3 regions of the Thioalkalivibrio sp. ALE28 genome follow, and region 1 is predicted to be linked to each of the others. Evidence: riboswitches for the same ligand, from Rfam matches in the RefSeq annotation. Region 1 holds a riboswitch; each other region holds the start of a gene.
The links. Region 1 has a riboswitch for cobalamin ahead of bluB (5,6-dimethylbenzimidazole synthase). Riboswitches for the same ligand answer to the same signal wherever they lie in the genome.
Positions count from the first base shown of each region.

Region 1 (5,423 bases):
TCCTGCTCCAGCCAGTCCAGACCCGGCTGCAGCAGTCCGACATCACCGCGAAAACGGTTGATCACGAAGCCCTGCACCCGCGCGCGTTCGGTCTCGCTCAACAGCGCCAGCGTGCCCACCAGATGCGCGAACACCCCGCCCCGGTCGATATCCGCGACCAGGATCACCGGGCAGTCCACCGCCTCGGCGAAGCCCATGTTGGCGATATCGCCCGCGCGCAGGTTGATCTCCGCCGGCGAGCCCGCGCCTTCCACCAGCACGTGGTCGTACTGATCGGCCAGGCGCCCGTGCGACGCCAGTACCGCCTCGCGGGCCACCGGCTTGTAGTCGTGATAGGCCCGCGCATCCAGTTCCGCCGCGGGCCGCCCGTGGATGATCACCTGCGCGCCCTGGTCCGAGCTGGGCTTGAGCAGTACGGGATTCATGTCCGTATGCGGTTCCAGGCCGCAGGCGGCGGCCTGCAGGGCCTGGGCCCGGCCAATCTCGCCGCCATCGGCGGTGACGGCGCTGTTCAGCGCCATGTTCTGCGGCTTGAACGGCACCACCGACAGTCCACGGCGGTGCAGCACCCGCGCGAGCCCCGCCACCAGCACGCTCTTGCCGGCATCCGAGGTCGTCCCCTGCACCATCAGCGTCGTGCCCGTCATGCCCGCTGCAGCCCCGCTTCGAGACGCTGCCACTCGGCCGCGTCACCCGGCAGGCCAAACCGAAGACTCCCGGGCGCATCGAATCGACGCACCAGGATGCCCTGCCGGCCCAGATGGTCCTGCCAACCCGCGGGATCATCCACCCGGCACCACTGGAACAGCGCGGTGCCGCCGGTGGGCGCCAGCCCGTGCGCGCGCAGCCGTTCCGCCAGGCGCTGGCCGCGCGCCTGCAGGAGGCTACGTGTCTCGGCCTGCCAGGCGCGGTCGGTCAGCGCCCGGGTAGCAACCCAGCGCGAAGGTCCGGCGAGGCCCCATGGACCCAGACGGGCGGCCAGCTGCGCGCGCATCGCGTCGTCGGCGATCACGAACCCGACCCGCGCGCCCGCCAGCCCGAAGAACTTGCCGAGAGAACGCAGCACCACCAGGCCTTCGCGCGGTGCGTCCTGCGCGAGACTGGCCCCCGGCGTCACATCCATGAAGGCCTCGTCCACGATCAGCCAGCCACCACGCGCGGCCAGTTCCGCATGCCAGGCCAGCAGGTCCGCACGTTCGAAGCACTGACCCGTCGGGTTATTCGGGTTGACCAGCACCAGCACGTCCAGATCGGGCAGCGCGGCGGCGATCGCCTCGCCACTCAGCGGGCGTACCGTGTGCCCGGCCTCGCGCCAGGCCCGGGCGTGCTCGTTGTAGCTGGGTTCGAGGATGCCGACGCGCGCCGTACCCGGGCGCAGCGCCGGCAACAACTGGATCGCCGCCTGCGAGCCCGCGACGGGCAAAAGGGCTGCGGTGCCGTAATAGTCAGCAGCCGCGGCCTCGAGCCCGTCCTCCGGTTCCGGCAGCCGCGCCCAGACCCACTGCGGGACCTCGCCCACGGGATAGCCATGCGGGTTGATGCCGGTGGAAAGATCCAGCCACTCGGTTGCCGGAATGCCGTAGCGCGCAGCCGCCTGGCGCACACCACCCCCGTGCACCTGCACGAGCGCCCGGGATTCGGGCATGGGAGCCTTCTGCGGATCAGAACAGGACAACGACAATCACCCCCATCACGATGAACGCCATCCAGATCGCCAGCGCCCGGTCCACCAGCGCCACCGCCTGGCGAATGCCCGCGGCATCGGCCAGGCGGCCCATGCCCAGGCGCGGGCGCCACTCGCGCTGGCCGCCATAGGGCGCCGGGCCGCCCAGCACCAGGCCCAGCGCACCGGCCCCAGCGGCCATCACCGGCCCGGCATTCGGGCTCTTCCATCCGGCGGCTTGTTCACGCCAGCACTGCAATGCGTCCCGCCCGCGCCCCGCCAGGGCATAGGCCAGGGCCGTCAGACGCGCCGGGATCAGGTTCATGGCGTCATCCAGCCGCGCGGCCGCCCAGCCGAACGTGGCATACCGCTCGTTACGGTACCCCCACATCGCATCCAGGGTGTTGACCAGCCGGTAGGCCACCACGCCCGGTGCCCCGGCGACCAGGAACCAGAAGATCGTGGCAAACAGCGCATCGTTGCCGTTCTCCAGGACCGACTCGATGGTCGCCCCGCTCACCCCGCGCACGTCCAGGGCCTCCGTGTCCCGACTGACCAGCATCCCCACGCCCGTGCGGGCACCGTGCAAATCATCCGTCTCCAGGGCCCGCGCGACCACCTCGGCGTGTTCGTCCAGGCTGCGCCAGCCGATCGCCAGGGTCAGGATCGCCAGCGACAGCAGCCAGCCCCACGCCAGCGACGCCCCCAGAGCGGCCAGCGCCACCCATGGCAGGACCAGCGCCGCGAGCAGCAACGCCCCGCGCAGGCGACTGGGCGCATGCCAGCGGGACTCGGCCCAGGCCGCCAGCCGACCGAACCCGGCCAGCGGGTGGAACCGCCGCGGATCGCCGAACAAGCGATCCAGGATCAGGGCGCCCATCAGGATCAGGAAGGCGCTCATGCGCTGTCGGATCCGGTCCGTTCGTCCGCCCCGTGTCCGGTGCCTGCCGCATCCTGGTCGGCTGCCAGCTCGCCGCGCACGCCCCAGCGATCCTGAAAGACCAGTTCTTCCAGGGGCCGCCGGCGATCCCAGCCCGCGGTCTCCAGCATCGGCCGGTCGTAGAAACGCTCCACATGGCCGAGGCACAGCACCGCGATCGGATAGCCGCCCTCCGGCATGTCCAGCTGCCGCGCCAGCCAGTCCGGATCGAACAGCGAGACCCAGCCCATGCCCAGCCCCTCCGCGCGGGCCGCCAGCCACAGGTTCTGGATCGCGCAGGCCGCCGAGCACAGGTCCATCTCCGGTAGCGTACGGCGCCCCAGCACATAGCGTTCGCGGTCGTCGGTCAGGGCCACGACCAGCAACTCCCCCGCCTCGCGGATCCCTTCCAGCTTCAGGCGGTGCACCTCCGCCGCGCGCTCCCCGCAGGCCTCGGCGGTGCGGGCCTGCTCGTCCGCGGCGTGGGCATGCAGGGCCTCGCGCAGCGCCGGGTCGGTTACCCGCAGGAAGCGCCAGGGCTGCATGTACCCGACGCTGGGGGCGCGGTGGGCGGCCTCCAGCAGCCGGCGCAGCGTAGCGCGATCCACCGGATCCGGGCGGAAATGGCGCATGTCGCGGCGTTCCCCGATCACGCGATAAACCGCCTCGCGCTCGGCCGAGGCGAACGCGTTCGGATGCCCTTCTGTCGGTTTGGGATCTGGGTTCGTCATGCGTTTCCGTCGGGGCGACGGCACGGCGAAACCACGAAGGAACGGGCACCGCAGATAGTGCCCGTGCCCTCGATCGTTGCCCGCCGCACGATCGCAGGATGCGTCATCACCAGGCCGGTCTCCGGGCTTGCGAGCGTCGGCGGGTGCCGATGCCGCAGACGCCTTCCCGTGACCCGTGGGGACACAGTGGCCAAGCCTGCGGTGTGGTTCGCCGCTCACTTACCGTTGCGGGGGCAGCGCCGGATTGGCACCGGCTTCCCGTTTCACCTGCGCATTGCAGGCACCTGATACTAGCCGCCGTATGATACGCGTTCGGCGCGCCCCCGACCAATTTGGGCACCAAACCATCTTGTGCATGCTGCTATGATGAAACGCTTTTGCGGCTTGCGCGCACTACCGCAGACGTCCTCCATTCGACCTCGCAACAGCGCCACAACCACCGGATTTTTATGAATTTCAAGACCCTCGGACACTCCTCCGCCCTGCTCGTCGCGACGTTGCTTTGCACGGCGCCGGCACTGGCCGACCCGGTCTCGGTGACCGACGACGACGGTCACGAGGTCCGGCTGGAACAACCCGCCGAGCGCATCGTCAGCCTCGCCCCGCATATCACCGAGGTCCTGTTCGCCGTCGGGGCTGGCGACAAGCTGGTGGGCGCGACCCAGCACAGTGACTTCCCGCCGGAGGCGGAGATGCTTCCCCGCGTGGGCGGCTACAGCCGCATCGATATGGAGCGCGTCGTGCAGCTCGATCCGGACCTGGTCGTTGCCTGGCGCAGCGGAAACTCGCAATCCCAGATCGAACACCTGCGCGAGCTCGGCTTCCACGTCTACGTGTCGGAGCCCCGCAGCTTCGACGGTGTGTCCGCCAGCATGCGCCGCATGGCACAGCTCGCCGGCACCGAGACGCAGGGCGACGAGGCGGTGCGAAGCTTCGAGGAGGCGATCGACACCCTTCGCCAGGACTACGCCGAGCGCGACCCGGTACGCCTGTTCTATCAGGTGTGGGAACAACCCCTGATGACGGTGAACGACGACCACCTGATCAGCGAGGCGATCCGCCTGTGCGGCGGGGTGAACGTATTCGGCCACCTGGATCGCCTGGTCCCGCGCATGGATCGCGAGGCGGTCATCGAGGCCGATCCGGAGGTTATCATTGGCGGCGGCATGGGCGAGGATCGCCCCGACTGGGTCATCGCCTGGACGCAATGGGAGGACATGACCGCGGTCCAGCGCGACAACCTGTTCTTCATCCCGCCGTCCCTGCTGCAGCGCCATACCCCGCGCATCGCCGAGGGCACCCGCCTGATGTGCGAGGAGCTCGAGCGGGCCCGACTCCGCCGGGTGGACTGACCCCTCGTGACCCGCGCCTTCCTCCTTGCCGCCGCGGTCCTGCTGCCGGCGTCGCTGCTGGCGGTGCTGATCGCGCTGGCCTTCGGCAGTGTCGCGATCGCGCCCGGCGACCTGCTGGCGGTGATGCTCGGCGAGGGCAGCCGCCTGCACGACACGCTGGTGCTGGAGCTGCGCCTGCCGCGCGCCCTGGCGGCCTTTGCCGCAGGCGGGTTGCTGGGTCTGGCCGGCGCGCTGATGCAGGTGCTGCTGCGCAACCCGCTGGCCGATCCCTACGTGCTGGGCCTCTCCGGCGGCGCCTCCGTCGGCGCCCTGCTGGCGATGCTCGCGGGCCTGTCGATGTTTTCCGTCTCCCTGGCCGCGTTCGCCGGTGCCCTGCTGTCCACGGTGATCGTGTTCGGCCTGGCACACGGTACCGGCAGCTGGACCCCCACGCGCCTGCTTCTGACGGGCGTGGTGGTCGCGGCGGGCTGGGGCGCCATGATCAGTTTCCTGCTCGCAGTCAGCCCGACGGCCGAGCTACCGGGCATGCTGTACTGGCTGATGGGCGATGTGTCCCACGCGCGCAACCCCTATCCCGCCTGGATCCTGCTGGTGCTGGTCGTGTTCCTCGCCCTGCCGCTGGGCCGCACGCTGAATGTGCTCGCGCGCGGCCCGATGCAGGCCGCTGCACTCGGCGTGGCGGTTCGCCCGGTGGAATGGAGCATCTATGTCGCCGCCGCGCTGATCACCGCGACCGCAGTCATGCAGGTCGGCGCGGT
Region 1 is NZ_KB898094.1:194,722-200,144, forward strand. Features, by position in the region: gene D105_RS0103020 (cobyric acid synthase) at 1-647, opposite strand, end outside; gene cobD (threonine-phosphate decarboxylase CobD) at 644-1,645, opposite strand; gene cbiB (adenosylcobinamide-phosphate synthase CbiB) at 1,662-2,564, opposite strand; gene bluB (5,6-dimethylbenzimidazole synthase) at 2,561-3,313, opposite strand; cobalamin riboswitch at 3,408-3,616, opposite strand; gene D105_RS0103040 (cobalamin-binding protein) at 3,763-4,665, shown strand; gene D105_RS0103045 (iron ABC transporter permease) at 4,672-5,423, shown strand, end outside.

Region 2 (5,423 bases), on a different contig from region 1:
AGCGATAGGCGTGGCCAGCGGCCATCAACTGGTCGATCACTTCCTTGTACCGATCGAAGCGTTCCGTCTGGTAGAACGGCCCGTGATCGTAGGTCAGCCCCAGCCAGTTCATGCCCTCGAGGATCGCGTTCACCGACTCCGCGGTGCTGCGCTCCAGATCGGTGTCCTCGATCCGCAGTACGAACTCGCCACCGTGGTGGCGGGCGTACAGCCAGGAGAACAGCGCGGTGCGGGCACCGCCAATATGCAGATAGCCGGTCGGACTGGGGGCAAAACGGGTGCGAAAACTCATGCGGGCTACTCGTCTCGATCGGGAGGTGGAAAACGAAGGCGCATAGGGTAGCAGAACGCCACTGCACTGCCGCGCGGACCGCCGACTATACTCGAAATGAGTACACAGACCGGCCGAACCCGGGCCCAAGGAGTACCCATGAATACCGCTCTTACTCGGCTCTCCACGCTGCTCGTACTGACGGGAGGCCTCGCGCTGGCCGGAAGTGCCATGGGCAGCGACCGCATCGCGCCGCCGGATGGCGCGAAGGTCTATTTCATCAGCCCGCAGGATGGCGAAACGCTCGAAAGCCCGGTGCGGGTCCAGATGGGCCTGCGCGGCATGGGTGTCGCCCCGGCCGGTGTGGAGATGGACAACACCGGCCACCACCACCTGCTGGTGAACAAGCCGCTCGACGAGGTGGACCTGGACGCCTCGCTGCCCTTCTCCGACCACAAGCGCCATTTCGGCGGCGGGCAGACCGAGGGCGAGCTGGAACTGGAACCCGGCGAATACACCCTGCAACTGCTGTTCATGGACTACCGTCACATCAGCTTCGACCCGCCCGTTGTCTCCGAGAAGATCACGATTACCGTGGAATAGATCTGTACCACCCCATCAAAAAGCCCCCCTCCGTTTCCGGAGGGGGGCTGGCGCATTCGATTCCGATGCGGCCGGTTACGGCAGCGCAGGAATCTCGAACTGCGGCATTTCGCCGGTCAGCGCGTGCATGAAGGCCTCGATATCCGCGACCTCGTCATCACTGAAGTCCTGCCCCAGCATTTCCTCGCCCATGATGCGGATCGCCTCTTCCAGCGTGGCGGTCTCCCCGTTGTTCATGTAGGGGTAGGTCAGGGCCACGTTGCGCAGGGTCGGGGTCTTGAACGCAAACCGGTCGCTCTCCTCACCCGTGACCAGGTAGCGGCCCTCGTCCTCCGAACCCGGCACCTGGATGCGGTGGAAGTTGCTGTCGGTCAGCGCCGGCCCACGGTGACAGGCCACGCAGCCGTTGTCGGCGAACAGCTTCATCCCGCGCATCTGCTGCTCGCTCATCGCGCCCTCATCCCCGGCCAGCCAGCGATCCAGCGGCGAGTTCGGGGTGTTCAGCGTACGCTGGAACGTCGCCAGCGCCTTGGCCACGTGGTCGGTATTGATCACGTTGTCGCCGTCATAGTCGGGATAGGCGGCCTCGAATTTCTCCTGGTACTCATTGAACTCCTCCAGGCGGGCGATCGCATCCTCCAGCGGCATCGCCATCTCGATCGCGTCCTGGATCGGGCCCAGGGCCTGCCCCTCCAGGTCGTCCTCTCGGCCATCCCAGAACTGCGCGGTGAAGAAGCCGGAATTCAGCACGGTCGGGGTATTGCGCTCGCCAACCTGGCCGTCATGGCCTACCGCGCGCGGGATGCGGTCCGCCCAGCCCAGCGCCGGGTTGTGGCAGGTCGCGCAGGAGATCACGCCGGAGCTGGAGATGCGCGGCTCGAAGAACAGCATCTTGCCCAGCTCGATCTTCTCCTTGGTCATCGAGTTGTCCGCCGGGATCGGCGGCAGCGCCGGCAGCGGCTCGAACACATCGCGATACTGCGAGTAATCAGTATCCGCCACGGCGGGCGCGGCCACGCCCAGCGCCAGGGCGGTGCAGGCCGAAAAGATGGCGCTGCGAAGATAAGAACCTCGGATCATGGCAAAGTCTCCCTGAGATTGGATCGGTGTCGGCGAAGACCGATATAGACTCGGTCCAAATCACCTGAATCCCACCCTATCGACCCGGTATTCGATCGACCAGCGAAATCAGCGCTCCCGTTGATCCAGATCAATCACTGCGGTTGGTCGCTCATCAAACGCTCTTCTTGCCAGCCTGTTTGCACCCCAGTACCCTTCGCCCCGCCTCCAGGTGCCCTGGCGTTCCATCGCCGGGGATAATCGGGAAGCCGGTGCGCGAACTGCCGTTCGCAATGCCGGCACTGCCCCCGCAACGGTAGGTGAAGACAACGGATCAACAACCACTGCGCCGCAATTCGGTGTGGGAAGGCGATCCGCCCGGGCACCCCCGCCCGCTTCACGAGTCCGGAGACCGGCCAGGAGGAAACCTGACGCTGCGGCGGGCAAGCGGTCGGGTCGGGCTTGCTGTGTCTATAGTCCCCGACCTCCCCTGGCCCACCCAGCGTCGTTCCATCCACGGCGCACGGGGTGTGCGTCCCAGGGAGAATGACCTTGAACAAACCGACCCGACGACCCGGCCGGCCGCCACTCCTGGCTCCGGCCCCGACCCTTCTCGGCCTGTTGATCGCCAGTGGCGGGGCTTCCCCCCTCCAGGCACAGTTCGAGTTCGGCAGCGAAGCCGACGGCTTCGCAATCACCCTGGACCCGCTCATCCAGGGCCGCTACGCCATCGAGCGGGGCGACGAGGGAACCACCACCGAATTCGACTTTCGCCGCGCCTGGCTGGATTCGACGGGCACCCTCTTCCACCCCGATCTTAGTTTTCGCCTGCAGCCCGACTTCAGCAGCGGCGAGCTCTCGATGCGCGATGTCTGGCTCCAATACGCACTGACCGAGTCCCTCGACCTGCGCGCCGGCCAGTTCACCGTACCCTTCGGCCTGCCGCGGGACATCGGTGGCCCCAACCGGCTGTTCACCGAATTGAGCATCGCGGGGAATCAGTTCGAGGTCCCGGCTGGACGCGATACCGGCGTCACCCTACTGGGGGGCGACGGCGACGACCGGGCCTGGGCCATCGGCGTGTTTGATGGTCGCGGCCGCCTTGACCAGCGGGATGACCGACCGTCCACCTCCGGCCACCTGTTCAGCGCTCGGGGGGCCTGGGCACCGGTAGGCACCCTTCCACGCGACAACACGACCGTCGGCAAGCCGGTCGAGCATACAGTGGCCCACGGCGTCGGCCTGCAGGCGGCGAACCGCAATCACCTGCGCGACTGGACTCGCGGGCGGGAGAACCAGGTAAATCAGCAACGCGCCGACTGGGTCACCGCAACGGCCGACAGCGTCGTCAAGTTTGCCCGCACCGCCATTTCATTCGCCGCCTTCCGCCGCGACGTATCGCCCGATCACGGCCCCGCATACCACGACTTGGGCGCCGAACTCGAGCTGGCTCAGGAACTGCCCTGGGAGGGGCTAGAGGTTGCCGCGCGCCACGCTGTGCTGCGCCACGACGCCGGCGACGACCTCGGCACCGACGAGCGCTGGCAGCGCGAGCGGGGCGCCGGCCTCAACTGGTACCACCGCGGCCAGCGACAAAAAACCCAATTGATGTGGCTGGACCGCGACGCCGGCACTTCGGACTGGGAGCTGCACTTGCAGCACCAATTCCGCTTCTGACACTGGAAAGGAGATCCGACATGACTCGAACCCCCTTTACACCGGCCCTCCGGATCGCCGGCCTTGTCCTGTTCCTGCTTGCTGCCACCGGCGCCCATGGCGACGAGGTGACGCTCCCCATGCCCGGCCCCTGGGGCAAAGACTACAGCGAGACGATGGACAACCCGGCCACAGTGGACGCCACCGAGGCCTTCCAGCGCTTCCGCCAGCAAAGCATGCAGGGCACCTCAGCCACCTACCGCAGCATCGAGCAGATCCTGCGCTACGACGCACCGTTCGCCGAGCGCCTGCCCGACCTGGCCGAGGAACTGGCGCGCCGAGCCGCCGACATCGAAACCTGGTTCGCTCGCGAGACCCCGGCGCGGGACGGCGAACCCGGCGCCCTGCCCGCGGCCTGGGAGGACCCGGAGTTTTCCGAGTACAAGGCAGCCTACCGCGAGGCCGCCGAACGACTGCAGCGCAAGGTCGAGGCGGCCGAGGACCTGGAGAACGAAGACTTCCAGCTTCGCGCCACCGAGGCCCTGAACGGCGTGCGCCACCATTGCTTGGCCTGCCACGACCACTACCGCCGCCGCTAAACCGGGCGGGAACCAAGGGGCCGCCTCACGGCGGCCCTTTCCGTGGTCCTGATCGAGAAGAAACCGCCTTCGCCTGCAAGCAGACTCCTACAGGTTCCTGGCGATGTGGGAACCTGCTTGCAGGCGAAAAGCCCAGTGCCCCACAACACCCACCGGAGTCACCCCTGCCTGCGGAAGATCGGGGCCGCCGCCGCTTAGTCCCCGTCCATGCCGCGGTAACGGCGCACATGCGCCGGGTCGTACAGCGCACTGTCGCGGAAATCGCCCGGGTCCAGCGCCGGGCCCACCAGGATCAGCGCCGAGCGCCGCGTGGTCAGGGCCTGCGCCCGTTCCGCGATATTCCCCAGCGAACCGCGCACCACGGTCTCGTCCGGCCAGCTGGCACGGAAGACGATGGCCACCGGGCAGTCGCAGCCGTAGTGCGGCCGCAGGTCCTCGACCACGGTCTCGATATTGTGCAGCGAAAGATGGATCGCCAGGGTCGCCCCGGTGGCGGCAAAGCTCGCCAGCCGTTCGCGCTCCGGCATGGAGGACGCCCGTCCCGGCGTACGCGTCAGCACCACCGACTGCGCCACCTCCGGCACCGTCAGTTCCCGCCCCAGGGTCGCGGCGGCGGCGGAGAATGCCGGCACGCCGGGCGTGATGCTGTACTCGATCCCGGCCGCCTCCAGCCGACGGATCTGCTCGCCCAGCGCGCTGTAGACCGACAGGTCGCCGGAGTGCAGGCGCGCCACGTCCTGGCCCGCCGCGTGGGCGCGTTCGATCTCCTCCATGATCGCGTCCAGCGTCAGCGGCGCGGTGTTGACCACGCGCGCCCCCTCCGGGGCATGTTCCAGCACGGCCTCCGGCACCAGTGAACCCGCGTACAGGCACACCGGACAGGCCGCAATACGATCCCGGCCGCGCAGGGTCAGCAGATCCGCGGCACCCGGGCCTGCACCGACAAAATGAACCGTCATGATGACTCCTCGAAAAGATGTTGGCGGTCGACCCAGGCCACCGCGCAGCTGGCCTGCGGTGACAGACGCCGCGGCAACAGCAGACGCGCGCCCTCGCCGGCCGCTGCCAGCGCCGCTGCCTCGGCCACGGAACCGACCCCGGCCGTTGCACGCACCCGTGGCGACTCCGTCAGCACTCCCCCCTGGCAGTCCGCAAGGGCGGCCATGGACGGGAATACGAGTTCCAGTTCCAGCTCCCGCGCGACCGTCGCCAGCATGCGACTGTCACTCTTATGC
Region 2 is NZ_KB898102.1:69,025-74,447, forward strand. Features, by position in the region: gene gltX (glutamate--tRNA ligase) at 1-292, opposite strand, end outside; gene D105_RS0110525 (DUF4399 domain-containing protein) at 431-874, shown strand; gene D105_RS0110530 (cytochrome-c peroxidase) at 950-1,954, opposite strand; cobalamin riboswitch at 2,147-2,369, shown strand; gene D105_RS0110535 (porin) at 2,480-3,610, shown strand; gene D105_RS0110540 (cytochrome c) at 3,631-4,188, shown strand; gene cobM (precorrin-4 C(11)-methyltransferase) at 4,383-5,147, opposite strand; gene D105_RS0110550 (cobalamin biosynthesis protein) at 5,144-5,423, opposite strand, start outside.
Region 2: another riboswitch for cobalamin. It lies ahead of D105_RS0110535 (porin); the one in region 1 lies ahead of bluB (5,6-dimethylbenzimidazole synthase).

Region 3 (5,423 bases), on a different contig from region 1:
ACCACGGACATCGAGTTCTGGCGGCTGCACTATGCCGAGACACTGGCTGAGTGGTACCGCCGCTTCCAGAAGGTCCGAGCCGAGGCCGTGACGCGCTTTGACGAGCGCTTCTGCCGCATGTGGGAGTTCTATCTGGCCAGTTGCGAGGGGACCTTCCGCTGGTGGGGACAGGTGGTCTTCCACGTGCAGATGGCCAAGCAGCAGGACGCGGTGCCGTTGACGCGCGACTACCTCTATCGCGACGATGCCTCCGAGGTGGTCTCGATCCCGCCCGGCGAGGCCCAGGCACGGCGCAGCAACGCGGCCTGAGGGGTGGCCGAATGCGCCGGGAACGGCGCGAAAACGGGGCCCGGAGCGCGCGAACCGAACGTACTTTCCCTACACTAATGGGGACGTTGCGGCCATGCCGGCGGTGACCATCCATTCCGGAGCAGGGGCGCGTGTTCGGTCGCTTTCGTAAACGCAGGGAGGCACCGGGTCAGGAAGACCCGCAGGCCGTCGGGCCGTCGCAGGAGAACGTCCTGATCGAGGCGGCCGGCCGCAGCCGCATCACCGAGGTGGCGGCCACCGCGCGGCGCGTCCCCTGGTCGCTCAATTTCCTCCAGCTGCTGTGGGCGGCGGGACCGGTCACGTTCCTGGCCATGCAGGGCGGGTACTTTCTCGGTTTCGGGCACGCCGCCCCGGCACAGAACTTCATCTTCTTCGCCGTCTACACCCTGCTGTTCGGGGTGATCGGCCTGGTGGCGCGCTTTGTTGCCGATGCCACCCGCGGCAAACGCCAGGAGCAGTCGCGCGACCAGCTGCGCAACACGATCGACCTGCTGCCGGACCTGCTGTTCGTGACCCGTGATCTGGCCATGAGCGAGCTCGCACCGGACATGCGCCGGCGCAAGGCGGCCGAGGTGCTGCTCCACGAGGTGGATATCTCGCCCGAGGGGGTGGCCGTCGCGGTGCGCGAGATGACCGGCGATACCAGCCTGGCGGCTGCCGCGGAGCAGATCGAGATCTATCGCCGCCTGGGCCTGCGCTCGCGCGTGGGCGATCTGGTGGGCGCGACCGAGGATTCGCGGCTCGCGGCCCTGGAGAAGCTGCACCACGAGGCCCCGGAGGTCGCCGACCTGCTGCGCGATCGGCTGCGCGGCGTGGCGCCGACCCAGGAGGATGGCGTGCGCCGCGTGGACCAGTTCCTGGACCGCCTGTTTTCCGCCGCCGATGCCGACGACCTGGCCCGGTGCACCCTCGACGATGTGCAGGCGATCTTCGTGCTCGCGTTCGAGCTCGTGAACGGGCGCCAGATCAAGCGCCTGAGCTTCGAATGGTCCGGTGGCTGGCAGCTCGGGGCCGCCCTGGACCGACTGGAATCCCAGGGCAACCGCTTTCGCGTGGCGCAGGCCGGGGTGGTCAGCCGCCTGCGCTCGCTCGGTATTCTGCTGTCCCAGAGCGATGCCTCGGGGCTGGATCCGCAGGCTCTGCGCGAGCCCGTAACCGACCTGGGGCGCCAGGTCCTGGAGGCACTGCGCACTCTGGAGGATCGGGAACCGGGGGAACATTCGCCGGACGGGCAGCTCCTGGGACTGGCACTGCGGCGGGTCGAGGACCTGCGCGAGGCGCGCGACCAGCTGATGCAGGCGCAGAGCCGTTACGCCAATGCGGTGGAGCGCTGGGAGGCCCTGCGCCGCGCCCAGGTGGAGAAGCGGGGCGAGAAGCGCTGGTTCAAGCGCAGTGTGCGCGGTATCCGGGTCAGCGAGGAGCTGATCGAGCTGACCGATGACCAGAAGCTGAAGCTGGCCAACGACTTCTGCAACTTCCTTAAGGAGTTGAAGATCCAGCGTGAGGGCGACCTGTTCTACTTCGGGGGGGCGGCGCTGGACGCCGAGACGGCCAAGCGCATCGGCATCCAACTGGCCCTGATCCTGGAGCCGCTGGTGGACCTCACCAACCCGAGCATCCAGCGCGCCATCTACGCCAACCCGGCCGCGTATCTTGGGGGGCTGTATGTGGGCATGAGCGCGGATGCCAAGGCGGGTCTGGGCTCGGCCATGGTGCGCAAGGTCCGCCAGGATCTGGGGCGCATGGCCGAATGGCTGGCGATGCGCCTCACGCGTATCTATCACCTGCCTTTGAGCGATTCCATGCGCGATTTCCTGGTCGAGCAGTACGGCGCCAACCGCGAGCGCCTGGACATGCTGGCAACGCATGCCGGCGACGAGTCGCATCCCGTGGCACTGCGCGCCGAGCGGTCGCCCGAGTTTGACGCCATGCTGCAGGACAAGACCTGGGGCCTGCTGCTGAAGCGCGGGACCCGCTATCTCCACGCCGAGGAGCGGCGCCGCCGCTGATGATCCGTCGCGACGGGCCTGGTTCGACGGTTCCGGTTGTGCGAGATCGAATCTCCCCCGGCTGGTAATTTTGCGCCCAATTGTGTAGTGTTCGCCGCGTTCCCCGGTGCCCGGCCAGGCTCGACCTGGCGGGTTAAACGGGAAGTTCGGTGAGTCCGGGCGGGTCTTCGAGGCCCGCGGACGATTCCGACGCTGCCCCCGCAACGGTGATCGAGCGAGGGACCGCCCGACGGTCCCTGATGGTCGCGGCCAGTGCCACTGAACATGCGTTCGGGAAGGCGCCGCATCGGAACGCTCGTCAGCCCGGAGACCGGCCAGGGAATGATCGCGCGGCATGCGGCGGGCATGCGAGGCGGATGATCGAGCCTGGCCGCTTGCCGGTTGTGGCCGATCCCCCCTCGTGTCTGTCTCCCCCTGTTCGGGCGATCCCGACGAATCAACGGCGTGCGGGCGGCTCGCCGGGAGACACGGACGACATGAAACGCACAGCACTTTCCACGGCCATCCTGCTGGCCACCAGTCCCGCTCTGGCGGATACGCCGAATACCAACGACGCGCAGACCCTGGAAACCGTCCAGGTCACCGCCTCTCGCATCGCGCAGACCGTCGACGAGACGCTTGCTTCGGTCACCATCATCGACCGCGAAGAGATCGAGCGCCTGCAGCCCCAGCAGTTCACCGATCTTTTAGATGGGCGCGCTGGCGTATCGGTGAGTGGTGCCGGCCCATTTGGTAAACAGTCGAGTGTGCGCGTGAGGGGTACCGAATCTGATCACCACCTGCTTTTGATCGATGGAGTTCGCATGGGCTCTGCGACCACCGGCGGGGCGAGTTGGCGGTTCCTGCCGCCGGAGGAGATCGAACGAGTGGAGATCGTGCGGGGCCCTCGAACCTCCATTTATGGGTCCGATGCCATTGGCGGCGTGACCCAGATCTTTACCCGAGAAGGTCGAGAAGGACCGCCGAAGGTCAACGCATTTGTCGGAGGCGGAAGTTTTGACACGTGGGAGACCGGAGTCGGCGTTGCCGGCGGCACCGAAAACACGAACTACAGTTTCTCGGTTAGCCACTTCGAGACCGATGGGATCAACGTGCAGGACGACGTCGGCGACGATGACCCTGACGGTTACAAAAACACCTCGCTGTCCGGGAAGGTAAGTCATCGTTTGGACAGCGGAATCGAACTTTTCGGGAATTTCTTGTACTCGGAAGGTCGTTCGGAGTATGACGCAGACGAGTTCGACCCTGCCACTTCCCTTATCCTCGGACCGTACGATCGAGCCTACACAGATTTTGTTCATGCCGCCCTGCGGGCCGGTATTCGTATTCCGGTAACCGACCGCTGGGACTCGGAAGTCACGCTTGGGCAGTCACGGGATGAGAGTGACGATGTGACGGAAGGCGGCGTGCTTGGTGGAAGCATCGATCGATTCGATACGCGTCGGAATCAGCTGACCTGGCGCAACGATCTCCGACTTGGGGATCGCACCGACCTAGTGGCCGGAGTGGATGCCTACGAGGACCAGGTTGATGGCACCACCGATTATGACGAGGACTCGCGTTACAACGTTGGCGTGTATTCGGTCTTGCGCACCGAACTTGGCAACCACGACCTGGAAGCTTCGCTGCGTTACGACGACAACGAGCAGTTCGGCGCAAAGACCACGGGGCAGATCGCCTGGGGCATGCAGGCCACCGATGCCCTGCGCCTGCGGGCCAGCTACGGCACCGCCTTCAAGGCGCCGACCTTCAATGATCTTTACTGGCCTTCTTCCGGCCCGATGAGTTTCCGCGGGAACCCCGACCTCGATCCGGAAGAGTCGGAGACCTTCGAGTTTGGGGTCAGGTATTCAGCCAGCCTTGCCTATGTGGATGTGGCAGTGTTCGAAACGCGTGTGGATGGCCTTATAACGGGTTTTCCAATGCGCGAAAACGTTGATGAGGCCCGAATTCGCGGGCTGGAAATCGAGGGTGGCCATGCCCTCGGGCCGTGGAATTCGCGGGTTGCGCTGACCCTGTTGGACGCGGAGGACCGGGATTCCGGAGATGAACTCGCGCGGCGGGCGCCGGTTTCGGCCCGTTTCGATCTAGATCGTCAGATCGGCGATTTCTCCGTAGGTGGTACGGTCCTCGCTCGGAGTCGGACCTATGAATACGACTTCTCGGGCGAGCCAAACCGGCTCTCGGGCTACGGCACGATGAACCTGCGCGCGGCGTATGCCCTCAACCCCGAATGGACGGTCGAGGGCTCCTTGACCAACGTCTTCGATCGGGATTATGAGACCCAGGGCGGCTATAACAACCCCGGCCGGGCCGCGTTCGTGAAGCTGCGCTACCAGCAGAGGTGATTCATGGGTAATCGACTGTCGAAGATCGCAACGCGTACCGGCGACGAAGGCCGGACCGGGCTGGGCGATGGCTCGCGGGTGGACAAGGACAGCCACCGCGTCGAGGCCTTTGGCGACGTGGACGAGCTGAACAGTGTCGTGGGCCGGGTCCTGGTCCACGACCTGCCCGAAGAGGTTCGTCGCTCGCTGGCTCTGGTGCAGCACGAGTTGTTTGATCTCGGAGCGGAACTGGCAGTGCCGGGGCATCAGGCCCTCCCGGAGGCTTCCGTGGAGCGGCTGGACGTGGAGCTGGAGTCCTTCAACGCCGATCTGCCCGCCCTGAAGGAGTTCATCCTTCCGGGTGGGGGTCCCGCTACAGCCGACTGTCACATTGCGCGCACCGTCTGCCGGCGTGCGGAACGGCGTCTGGTGGCGCTCAATCACCACGAGGCATTGCGTCCGGCGTCGCTGGCCTATGTCAACCGGTTGTCGGATCTCCTGTTCGTGCTCTGCCGTGTGCTGGCTCGTCACGAAAACGGTACCGAGGTCCTCTGGCAACCGGCGAACCAGCGCGGCTGACGGGTCTTCGTGGGGGCGCCGCGGTGGCGGCGTCCCATTCCCATTGCAACGGTCGAGGCGTGTCGAGTACACGCCTCGCGCCCTATTGCACCTGTTTATCGGGAAGTTTCCATGCGTTTTCGTTGCACGATCCTGAGCGTTTTCGCGCTTTTCCTTTTCGGAATGGTACCGGCCCATG
Region 3 is NZ_KB898102.1:91,222-96,644, reverse strand. Features, by position in the region: gene D105_RS0110645 (cyclopropane-fatty-acyl-phospholipid synthase family protein) at 1-309, shown strand, start outside; gene D105_RS0110640 (hypothetical protein) at 441-2,339, shown strand; cobalamin riboswitch at 2,427-2,673, shown strand; gene D105_RS0110635 (TonB-dependent receptor domain-containing protein) at 2,816-4,687, shown strand; gene D105_RS0110630 (cob(I)yrinic acid a,c-diamide adenosyltransferase) at 4,691-5,245, shown strand; gene D105_RS0110625 (cobaltochelatase subunit CobN) at 5,357-5,423, shown strand, end outside.
Region 3: another riboswitch for cobalamin. It lies ahead of D105_RS0110635 (TonB-dependent receptor domain-containing protein); the one in region 1 lies ahead of bluB (5,6-dimethylbenzimidazole synthase).